DNA from 2 places in the Parafrankia irregularis genome. Region 2 is predicted to be linked to the other one. Evidence: predicted binding sites of a transcription regulator. Region 2 holds the regulator's gene; the other holds the start of a gene.

The links. Region 2 encodes LexA, which represses DNA repair genes until DNA is damaged. Its sites were predicted from a motif close to CGAACNNNNGTTCG; they were not measured.
Region 1: the regulator LexA is predicted to act here: its motif matches at 3,183-3,196, upstream of AWX74_RS17320 (HNH endonuclease signature motif containing protein).

The regions. Positions count from the first base shown of each region.
Region 1 is NZ_FAOZ01000009.1:241,187-247,080, reverse strand. Features, by position in the region: gene AWX74_RS17330 (MFS transporter) at 1-1,008, opposite strand, end outside; gene AWX74_RS17325 (winged helix-turn-helix transcriptional regulator) at 1,063-1,572, shown strand; gene AWX74_RS17320 (HNH endonuclease signature motif containing protein) at 1,821-3,146, opposite strand; gene AWX74_RS17315 (histidine phosphatase family protein) at 3,781-4,449, shown strand; gene AWX74_RS17310 (hypothetical protein) at 4,480-4,947, opposite strand; gene AWX74_RS17305 (hypothetical protein) at 5,288-5,719, opposite strand; gene AWX74_RS17300 (DUF4331 domain-containing protein) at 5,734-5,894, opposite strand, start outside.
Region 2 is NZ_FAOZ01000005.1:319,425-325,318, reverse strand. Features, by position in the region: gene dapF (diaminopimelate epimerase) at 1-62, shown strand, start outside; gene hflX (GTPase HflX) at 252-1,760, shown strand; gene lexA (transcriptional repressor LexA) at 1,868-2,617, opposite strand; gene AWX74_RS10450 (hypothetical protein) at 2,727-3,371, opposite strand; gene AWX74_RS10445 (LysM peptidoglycan-binding domain-containing protein) at 3,705-3,956, shown strand; gene nrdR (transcriptional regulator NrdR) at 4,189-4,839, shown strand; gene AWX74_RS10435 (vitamin B12-dependent ribonucleotide reductase) at 5,337-5,894, shown strand, end outside.

The sequences.
Region 1 (5,894 bases), on a different contig from region 2:
ACCGAAGGACACCAGCGGGACCATCAGCGGCCCCGGGGCGATCGCCAGGCCCGCGCGCAGCGCCGACCAGCCCCAGTACCCCTGCACCCAGAGCACGATCGACAGCAGCATCCCGGCGAAGGACGCCGAGAACAGGACCGCCACCGCCGATGCACCGGTGAAGGCTCGGTTCGTGAACAGCGCCGGCGCGACCAGCGGGTTCCGACTCGCCGCGCAGTGCGCCGCGAACAGCGCCACCAGCACCGCGCCGCCGAGCAGGGTGGCGAGCAGCGGCGGCGACGACCAGCCCCAGTCACCGCCGCGCACGAGCCCGGCGGTCAGCAGCCCCACTCCCCCCGTCGCCAGCAGCACGCCGAGCGCGTCGGGGCGTTCTGTCGGCTGGCCGGCCAGATGCGGCAGCCTGCGGTAGCCGACCGCGAGGGCCGCGACGCCGATCGGGATGTTCACCAGGAACGTCCAGCGCCAGCTCGCGGCGACGAGCAGGCCGCCGACCACCGGGCCGACCGCCGCCGCCATGCCGCCGACAGCGGTCCAGGCGCGGACCGCGCCCTGGCGGCGCTCGGCGGAATGAGCCGCGAGCACCAGGCCCAGCGAGGTCGGGGTGACCAGCGCGGCGCCGACGGCCTGCAGCAGCCGGAAACCGATCAGCATCGCGACGCTGGTTGCCGCGGCGCAGGCGGCCGAGGCCACCGTGAACACCGCGACGCCGAGCAGGAAACCGAGGTCGCGCCGGTACCGGTCGGCGAGGCGGCCGAAGAAGACCAACAGCGCCGCGTAGACCACGGCGTACCCGTTCAGCACCCAGGACAGCGTGCCGAGGTCACGTTCGCCGAGGTCGCGGGCGATCTGCGGCAGGGCCACATTGACCACGAACAGGTCGAGGTTCACCAGCACCACGCCGGCGCACACGATCAGCAGCACCTCGCGCCCGGACGCCGCGGCGCCCCGGCGAGGAGCGATCCGGCCCGACGACGCGCCGCGCCGCCGCCCCACCATGAGTTCTGTCATAGGACTCACCGTAGGGGTTTGCAGTTCTATCAAGCAACCCACTAGCGTGAGGACATGGAGCGCAAGAGCTTCGCCGACATGCACTGCTCCGTCGCGCAGTGCCTCGAGGTCATCGGCGAGTGGTGGACGATGCTGATCGTCCGGGACGCCTTCCTCGGCGTGACCCGCTTCGACGAGTTCCAGCGGCGGCTCGGGATCTCCCGCAACGTGCTCAACCAACGCCTCGCGGGGCTCGTCGAGGCAGGGGTGCTGGCCCGGATGCCCTACCAGGACCATCCGGTGCGGTACGACTACCGGCTGACCGACAAGGGCCGCGCGCTGTGGCCCGTCCTGACCGCCATGCGGGAGTGGGGCGACCAGTACGCGGCACCAGACGGACCTCCGCTGCAGCTGCGGCACACCGGCTGCGGGGAGATCATGCACACCGCCCTGACCTGCTCACAGTGCGGGGAGCCGGTCGGCCCGCGCGACCTACGGGCGATCGCCGGCCCCGGCGACCACGACGGCATCATCGCCTCGACCCGCTCTCACCCGACCACCGACAACGACTCGGCGCACAGGTGATCCGTGTGACCGTCAGAAGCGCGGCGCCTGACGCACGGTCCCAGAACCCCAATGACGGTTCCGCGACGCCAAAAACATATCCCGTTCAGCGACTCAGCCCACACGCCATCGCCACTGTGACGGGTAGTCGATGAACAACGTCAGCGTGGAAGGCATGCAGGTTTCTGCTCAGTAGCCGATACCGGATCCACGCACCCGGCAGTGACGCCCTTTTCATCGGCCCGACCCCTGGCCGGCGATCGTCCCCTTCACCACGACCGGTCGCTTTCACCGCGATCAGCGCGATCGACGGTGGCGCAATCCCGGTCGAGATATGAATGTGGACGCACCTCGGACCGCCGGCCGGTCGGACTCGTCCACCGGAAGACGCCCGGCCGCGGCTGAGTCACCCGCCACCGACCGTGATGACGCACTCGATGGTGCCTCTTACAGAGCGGGCCCAGATTCTCCACCAGCGTCTTCCCACCGGATGCGTACGGCCGGGTATGGTCCAGCTCGCAACGCCACGCCCGCCTCGTGCAATGAGGGAACACACAACACGGATTCCGCGCCTGCGCATGACGCCTCTGCGCCGGACTCGGATACCGCCGCTCCCCCAACTCCACCAGATGGCCCCGCGGATCCGTCAGCATCCGCCGCCATGTCGACCCCGGCCGCAATGCGATCTCCCGCGCTACCGCCGCCGGGATCGGGCCGTACCCGGCCAGCTCACCCGGCTCCCCGTCCAGCCCGAGCAGCGTCCCGATCGGGACGATCACCTGCACGTCCGCGCCCAGCGCGCCGACGGGTCCCGGCTGCCCACAACGGCCCATGATCAGATCAACGAGGGTGTCCGCGCGGATCTCATCCCGACTCCGACCATCCGCCTTCTCCTTCCCGGCAGGATTTCGGTCGGCGACCTCATCAATCCGTGCCCGGCACGCCAGCGCATCCTCCGCGGCCAGGAACGCCCCCAGCACCGCCATCCCGTCCTCCTCCGGCGCCACCCACACCCGCCGCTCTCGACACCGCTCCTCCCTCCGCTTCGCCGCGCCCTCGGGATCAAGCCGAATGACCGCCCGGCGACACGCCGCCGTGAACGCCGCCCGATGCGCCCGCGGCCCCTTCGCGAGTACATGCTCCGCGACCCGACCAGCCAGATCGGCGTCGTCCAGCACAGCGGTCGCATGCTCCAACGCCTTCAGGCGGGGCAGATCCAACACCCCCGCCGCCAGCGCCCCCAACCCCGCAGGCAGGCGACGGCAGACCTGATCCGCGAAATCCAGATGCCACTCCGCCGACCCGGTCGAGATCCGCATCACCCCCGCTACCTCACCCGCCACCGCCGAATCGAACAGGTCGAGCCGGTCATAGCCCGCCGGCGGCCGGGCCGCAGCCAGCTCTGCCTGAACCCGGATGGCCTCTGCCTGCGCCACCGCGATCCCTGCCACCGCCACCCCCAACCTGTCCAACCGTTCCTTCAGCCAGCCCTCGAACACCTGATGCTCGGCCGGCATCTCCTCCTCCCCACCCGCATCAGACACCGAGGACAGGCTGGTCGGGTCGAGTACGGCCGACGGTGCGCTGGCAGCCATGGCACTGACCTCCGCTCTGATCACGCTCCACCCAATCGAACGGACGTTCGATCACAACGGCGATGCTAGCCCCAGAATCAGGCGGGTTGACCGCACCAGAAGAGGGAGGACACAACGAGTTCCACCGCCACTTCGACCGCCTTGACAACCCGACCTCCAGCGGCCAACCTCGAATTCTCACACCGACCAGAAGAATGATCCGCCCCCCGACTGGCCCACGAACGCGCACCGCCACCGTCGACACCAACAACTTCCCGAATCATCAATCGAATTCGATGTCGCGCGACTTCTTTAGACGATTTCCACGGCCAACAGCACAGGATGTCTCGACAGACATTTACAGAAATCGGTCACCGTGGGCACGAGCTATCCGCCAGGTCGAAATCGGGCGGGAATGACGACAAATTCACCACGACTCGCCGCCGCGATGTCAACCCAGATGCGCGGTGGGCCTGCACAACAATTCCCCCACACCGGACCTCCGGCTTCACGCTCCCGACGAGCCACGATCGGTCCGATTATCCCGATCACGACTCGGCGCTTCTCTGGATCATTCCCACGAATCCCAGGACCTGGCTGGCCGCCATGAGTCAAACTCACTGGTACTGCCACCGAAGCCCACAGGAGTACATGCGTGCCCGACACAGATTTGCTGCTGGTGCGGCACGGCGAGGCGCACTGCAACATCGCTTGGATCGCCGGCGGCGACCTGGGCTGCACCGGCCTGACACAGCGCGGCCGCACCCAGGCGGCGGACCTCGCCAGGGCCCTGCGGCCGCTGCACGACGACCGCCCCATCGACGCCCTCTACGCATCACCCCGGTTGCGGGTCAGGGAGACCACGCAGGCCGTCAGCGACGAGCTCACGCTGCCGGTGCGGATCGAGCCACGGCTGACGGGGCCCGATCACGGCGAGGCGGACGGCCGACCGTGGGCCGACATCATCGCCGAGTTCGGCGGCCATCCCTCCGACCGGCCCGAGGAGCCCTTCGCCCCGGGGTCGGAGAGCTGGAGCCAGTTCCTCACCCGGGCCGGCGGTTGCCTGCAGGAGATGATCGCCCGGCACGAGGGCCAGCGTGTCCTCGTCATCGCGCACGGCGAGACGGTGGAGGCGGCCCATCGGCTCCACCTGGGCATCCCGCCGACCGTGCGCATGCCGTTCGGCTTCTCCGTCGCCCACGCCTCGCTGACGTGGTGGTCCCTTCGGTGGTCCTCGGCCGGGGACACCAGGTGGTCGCTCGTTCTGCACGGAGCTGTCAGCGGCTTCCACCTGATCCGTCCCAGCAGGGAGCTCCGCAGCTGAGCGCCGGTGGGTACTCAGCCCTCGGCCAGGTCAGGGCACCCAGGGCTGGCCGACGGCGACGACCCGGCCCGCCTCGTCGAGGCGCAGGAGCATCAGGTTGGACGGCCGTTCGGCGACGAACGCCCGCAGGTCGGCGAGCGTGCCGTCCCGGTACATCTCGGGTTGCACGACCAGGGTGACCTTGACGGTCGATGCCACCGGGTACTGGCGCCGGCCCGCGTCCACCGGCTCGACGCGGTAACCGTCGAGGCACTCCTCCAGCTGGTTCGGCTGCGGTGTGCAGTGGATGTAGGCCAACCGGTCGAGAGTCAGCGTGGCACCACCGGCGGCGTCGGTGCCGGAGACAGCCGTCACGCTGCCGAAATCGTGCGCCGTACCGAAGCCGGGCAACGGCGGGTAGGCCGTGGTCGGCAGTGGTGACGGCGGAAGAGCCTGCGGCGCCGGCGACGGCGTTGGCGCCGCCTCGCCGGTCGCGCTCGCGTCGGGCGCGTTCGACACCGTCGCGCGGGCGTCCGGCGCGGTTTCCCGGTCGGATTCCCCGGAGCATCCCGCGAAGGCGACACACGCGACTACCGCCAGGCCAAGCCTGCTGGACAGACCAAGCCTGCTGGACAGACCGATACTGCTGGACAGACCAAGAGATCCCCGACCACTCACAGTGACGACCCTAGCGACCACCACGGGATGGATGCCGGATTTGCGCGCCTTCTGTCCGCTTCTCGACAACACGCCGGCGCCCTGGCCGATGTTCCCAGGGCCTGGGATCGACTGGTTCCCCGTCCCGCCGCAGCGGCGAAACGGGGGACCAGTGGCTCTGCCGAGTGCCTGTGACCGCCGGTCAGGTACAGCGCTCCACCAGCTGCCGGGTGCTCGTCGTCACCTCCGTGAGCAGGGCCGGTTCGTAGGTTCCGGCGTCCACCCGCAGCCGAAGGAAACCGACCGCGGTGGTGACCCGCTCCAGATCGCCGGCGTACTCCCCCGCGGCCCCGATCTGGTTGTAGAGCTTCTCCTGGGACGGCACGAGGTCGCGGGCGAGCGTCGCGATCCCGTCCGCGGCGCCGGGCGCCGACTGGGTGAGCCGCAGCGTCTCGATCAGGTCCGGAGCCAGGTCCCGGCAGACGCCGGCGGCGAACGCACCGGCCTCGGGCAGCGGCGGTGGGCCGTCATCCGAGCAGGCGGTCGTTCCGGCGACGACGACGCCGAGAGCGAGGACGGCGGCGAGTAAGGATGCGTGGCCGCCGCGGTGGCCGCCGCGCGGGATTGCGCGCATGTCGTCGCCGCCCGTCAGCTCGAGCCCGAGGTGGGCAGGCCGACGTAGGGGAACCAGCCCCGGAAGCGCACGTCGGGCCCGTCGACACCGTCACCGAGGCCGGTGACCGCGGCCGGCGGCTTCGGCAGCAGAGCGCCTTCCACAGCCTGCAGCGAGATGTCGACGACGTCGTCAC
Region 2 (5,894 bases):
CCTCCGGTACTGCCGCTGCGGGTGCCCAGGCACTGGTTCCCGCCGGGACCGGCCGGAGCTGACCGACAGGGCCGTTCCTACCGGGCGCCGGGCCGGTAAACGGCTCGCGATCGCGGCACCGGCGTGTCACTCTGGGGCTGCGGAGGTTCCGCTGCGCCGGGGCACCGAGCCCGGGTACAGCGGCACCGGCCCGCTCCCGAACGGGGCGGGCGGAATTCGACGGTCACCGTGCCGCGTTGAGAACGGATGGTATGAGTCTTCCCGCTGACGCCGCCATGGCGTCCACCCGGTACCCGAACCCGAACCTGAGCCCGAGCTTCGACGGCGACGACGGGGGCGTGGTCCTCCTCGGTGACGGCGAGGGGTTCTCCTTCTTCGACGAACAGGGCGACGGCTTCGACCTGGAGGAGCGCGGCGCGCTGCGCCGCATCCCGGGTCTCACCACCGAGCTCGAGGACGTCACCGAGGTCGAGTACCGCCAGCTCCGACTGGAGCGGGTGGTGCTGATCGGGGTGTGGACCTCCGGGAGCCTCCTGGAGGCCGAGGCGTCGATGACGGAGCTCGCGGCCCTCGCCACCACCGCGGGCTCGATGGTGCTGGACGCGCTCGTGCAGCGCCGCGACCGGCCGGACACGGCGACCTTCGTCGGTTCCGGCAAGGCCCGAGAGCTCGCGGACGTCGTCGCGTCGACCGGTGCGGACACGGTGATCTGCGACGGCGAGCTGACCCCTGGGCAGCTGCGCCAGCTCGAAGAGGTCGTCAAGGTCAAGGTGATCGACCGGACGGCGCTCATTCTGGACATCTTCGCCCAGCATGCGACGTCCCGGGAGGGCAAGGCCCAGGTGGAGCTGGCCCAGCTCCAGTACATGCTCCCGCGGCTGCGTGGCTGGGGTGAGTCGATGTCCCGGGCCGCCGCGAGCAGTGGTGGCCGGGCGCCCATCGGTACCCGCGGCCCTGGTGAGACGAAGATCGAGACCGATCGGCGGCGGCTGCGCACACGGATGGCCAAGCTGCGGCGCGAGCTGGCCGCGATGGCCACCGTCCGGGAGACGAAGCGCTCCTCGCGGCGGCGGGGTGCCGTGCCGGCGGTCGCGATCGCCGGGTACACCAACGCCGGGAAGTCCTCGCTGCTCAACCGTCTGACCGGAGCCGGTGTGCTCGTCGAGGACGCCCTGTTCGCGACCCTCGACCCGACCGTGCGGCGGGCGACCCTGCCCGACGGGCGGGTGTTCACCCTGGCCGACACCGTCGGTTTCGTCCGGCATCTGCCGCACCAGATCGTCGAGGCGTTCCGGTCGACGTTGGAGGAGGTCGTGGACGCGGATCTCGTCCTGCACGTCGTCGACGGTTCGGCACCGGACCCGATGGGGCAGATCACGGCGGTCCGTGAGGTGCTCGCCGAGATCGACGCGGCCGGGGTTCCCGAGCTCGTGGTCGTCAACAAGGTCGACGCGGTCGATCCGACGACGTTGGCGGTGCTGCGCAAGGCGGTTCCGGACGCCATCTTCGTCTCGGCTCGGTCCGGAACGGGCCTGGCGGAGCTGGTCGACGCCCTCTCGGAGCGGATACCGCACCCGGAGATCGAGATGTCACTGCTGGTGCCCTACACCCGTGGTGATCTCGTCTCCCGGATCCACCGCGACGGCGAGGTGCTGAGCGTCGAGCACACCGGCGCGGGCACGGCGGTGGCGGCCCGGGTGCCGGTGAGCCTTGCCGCCGAGCTGGAGCCCTTCAGGGTCGCTGAAGCCCTTCGGAACTGACCGAGCCGGCGGGAAGCCGAGCCAGGGGCCGCCTGGCTCGGCATGGCGGCTGGCTCGGTGGCCGGCTCTTCCCCAGGGGGCCAGCGCCCCCTGGGGTCGCGTTCGGGTCAGACCCGGCGCATCACGGCGACGATCCGGCCGAGGATGGTCGCGTCCTCGGCCGGGATGTCGGAGAACGCGGGGTTCTCCGGCGCCAGCCACACCCGGCCGTCGCGCTGGCGGAAGCGCTTGACTGTCGCCTCGCCGTCGATCATGGCCGCGACGATCTCGCCGTTGTCGGCGACCGGCTGCTGGCGGACGACGACGTAGTCACCATCGCAGATCGCGGCATTGATCATCGACTGCCCGACCACCTTGAGCAGGAACAGCGTGCCCTCACCGACGATCTCCCGCGGGAGCGGGTAGACGTCCTCGACGGCCTGCTCGGCGAGGATCGGCCCACCGGCCGCGATTCGCCCGATGAGGGGCACGTAGGTCGGAGTGCCGCCCTCGGCCGCGACGGCACCACCCACCTCCGCCGGCGTGGCGCCGGCGGAGCGCAGCCGGGCGCCCGCCTTCTGGCCGCCGATCGGCAGCACTTCCATGGCCCGCGGCCGGTTCGGGTCGCGCCGCAGGAAGCCCTTCTCCTGGAGCACCTTGAGTTGGTGCGCGACGCTGCTGGTGCTGGTCAGACCGACAGCCTCGCCGATCTCGCGGACGCTCGGCGGATAGCCGCGCTGCTCCACCGCGGCGCGGATGACCTCGAGAATCCCCTTCTGTCGTTGCGTGAGGCCTGAGGCGTCCGCGGGGCTGTCGGGAAGATCCCGGACATTGCCGCGGGCGTCGCCTCGGCGGGTACCCCGTGCCTGGCTGGTCATCGCCTACCGCTCTCCCTGTCGATGCATCCGGCGGCGGGGCTTCGCCCGCTACCGGCTTCTCCGCGACCGGTGGCTCGGCGGTTCCGCAGCCGGCGGGCCACCCGGTCGATCAACCACTTTGTCCTATTAGTAGCTTCTGACCGGTTCGGGTGGATTCTCCGTGCTCGCTTCTTCTCGCACGATCGTCCACAACTGATCGTCCTTGACGGTAGTCGGCCGGTCGCCGAATCTCAAACGTCTGTTCGAGCGTGTCGGGGGAAGTGTGCGTGGCGGCCGTGTAAGAATCGCTCAGGTGTTCGAGCGGGCGGATGCTCGCGCCTGGGAGGTTGACATGGCCGACCCTGATCTGGCCAACGCTGATCCGGCCGACCCTGATCTTTCCCGCGCCGGTCTGGCTGATGCCGACGTGACCGACGTTGCCATTGTCGATATCGCCATTGTCGATGTCGATGCGGCCGACCGTGACCTTCGGCCGGCCGCTGGCGACGTTGGCGTGGCTGCTGGCGATGTCGACATCGCGGATGGCGACCGGGCGCTCGGCGGGGGAGCCGGTCCTAGGTGTCGGGCGTTCCGCGTCGGCGCGGCGCGGCGGTCCGCGGCCGTCGGAGGAGGTGCGCCGGCGGGGGGCGGCCATGGTGGTCGCGCGCGTCCGCGTCCTCGTGCTCGCCGTGGTGCGGCGGTCAGCGGGGTCGTGGTGCGCGGCCAGGCGGTGCGGGGCAGGGCCGTGCGTGGTGGTGATCGGCGGCCGGCGCATCGCTCGGCCCCTTCTCGTTGTCTCGGCAGTGGTCCTTCACCTGCGGCGGGCCCGTGCGGCGCACAGCCGTCCTCGGCGGCGGTCGACTGCGGCGAGGCCCAGGTCATCGAGATGCCCGGGCTGGAATGGCGTGCCCGCGCCGTCGGGTACGCGTTGCCGCCGCCCGGTGGCCAGAGGCTACGGACGAGACCACGGCGCCGGTGGCTGAGTCTGCGGCGCAGCTCGTCCCCGAGCTCGCGAGCCCAGCCCCCGGGCGCGCAACGGCTCCGTCCGGGCTCGCGACGCCGCCCGCGGCGACAGCCGCCGCTGAGGCTGACCCGGCGGGGCAGGCTCGTGTTCGCGGCGCTCGCGTGCCTGTCCGGTGCGCTGGTGCTCTCGCTGGCGTTGGTCACCGCGTCGCAGGCGTTCACGGCCACCCCGGTGGACTGTCAGGTCCACGTGGTGCGCCAGGGCGAGACGCTCTGGGAGGTGGCGCGCGGGATCGACCCCGAGGCCGACACCCGTGCGGTTGTTCGTCGGCTCATGTCCCTGAACGATCTGCCCACCGCGGATCTCGTTCCCGGCCAGCCGCTCTGCCTGCCCTGACGGTGGCCCGCCCGACGGCCGGCCACCGGGCGGGATCGGCTGCCGATCAGGTGGCGGCGGCCCCGCGGCAGCGACACGCCGGAGGGGGAGGGGCGGTGTCGGACCTGTCGGGTGCGTGCGCTACGGTGAACACAACATCTTGTAGTTACAGCACCGTAAGTCATCCACAGGTTGTGCATCGATATCCACAGGTTGTCAGTTGGCCACCCCCGGAGGGTGGTCGGCCGGTGGCATGTGGGCACCTGCTGGGGCGTGCTCCGCGTGTGGCAGCCAAGCCGCCCGGAGCGGAGAGGAGTGTGCCGTGCGCTGTCCCTTCTGCCGCCATTCCGACAGCCGTGTCGTCGACAGCAGGGAGGCCGAGGAAGGCGCCGCGATCCGGCGGCGCAGAGCGTGCTCGGAGTGTGGGCGCCGGTTCACGACGATGGAGGAAGCTTCGTTGCGGGTGCGCAAGCGTAGCGGTGCCACCGAGCCGTTCAGCCGGGCCAAGGTGATCGTGGGCGTGCGCAAGGCCTGCCAGGGGCGCCCGGTCCGGTCGGACGATCTCGCGCTGCTGGCCGAGCGGGTCGAGGAGACGGTGCGTTCCTCCGGCTCCGCGGAGGTGGCTGCCGAGGACGTCGGCCGGGCGATACTCGGCCCGCTCCGGGAGCTGGACGAGGTCGCCTACCTTCGGTTCGCCTCCGTCTATCTGGCCTTCGAGTCACTCGCCGACTTCGAGGTGGCGATCGCGGCGCTTCGTGCCGACGCGGGGCAGAGCTCCGAGGCCGCAGGCGCCCCGCTGGCGGAGTCGTCCCGGGCCGCCGGCCCGGAGCTGGGCGCCGCCGGGCTCACCCGCGGGCCGCACCTCGCCGCCGCGCCGGGCCTGCGCGCGGCCGCGGGCCCCTGAGCCGCCGCAGGCCCCTGAGCCGCCGCGGACCCTGAGCCAGGCCGGGTGCGGCCTCGGCCAGGCCGGGTCGGGTGTGGGGCGGCCCGGGAAGTCGGGGCATTCCCGGCACCGGGCGTATCACTGACAACCGCACCGGCAACCGCACCGCGCTGAACCACCGCGGCCCGACCACCGCGACTGACCACAGCATCATGATCGCGCCCTGACCGCCGCGCCACGTCGCTCCACCACCGCCACGAACCACTGCATTCGGCGGTCGCCTGCGCCACCACAGCCGTCACCGCATCGCGCACCGACGGCGTGGTCGCCTGCGCTGCCACAGATCCCAAAGCACGTCGGACCGATCGGCAACGAGGCTGATCCGGTCATTTCGGCGTGCCATCCAACGGCGGGGCCACCTGCCCGGCGAGCGCCGAGCCCGGCGTGGACCGGGCTCATCGGGCAGGTAACTCCGGCCGCCATTGTTGAACCTGTCGAAAGCGAACACGAGGAGTGCCATGACCGAGACCCGCGGCAAGGGCAGCAGATCGGCCGCGAAGGTGGCTGGCCTGAAGATCCGGCGGGTTCGAACCACGCCCGGCGTCCACCCCTACGACGAGGTGGAGTGGGAGACCCGGGACGTCGTCATGACGAACTGGCGTGACGGTTCAGTCAACTTCGAGCAGCGCGGGGTGGAGTTCCCGGCCGCCTGGTCGGTGAACGCCTCCAACATCGTTGCCAGCAAGTACTTCCGCGGCGCGCTCGGCTCGGCCGAGCGCGAGTCGTCGCTGCGCCAGCTCATCGACCGGGTCGTGCACCGCTACACAGTGGCCGGCCGCGAGAACGGCTACTTCGTCTCCGAGGACGACGCCGAGGCCTTCGAGCACGAGCTCACCTGGATGCTGCTGCACCAGGTTTTCAGCTTCAACTCCCCGGTCTGGTTCAACGTCGGGACCTCGGCGCCCCAGCAGGTCTCGGCCTGCTTCATCCTCGCCGTCGACGACACCATGGAGTCGATTCTCAACTGGTACCGGGAGGAGGGGCTGATCTTCAAGGGCGGGTCCGGTGCCGGCCTG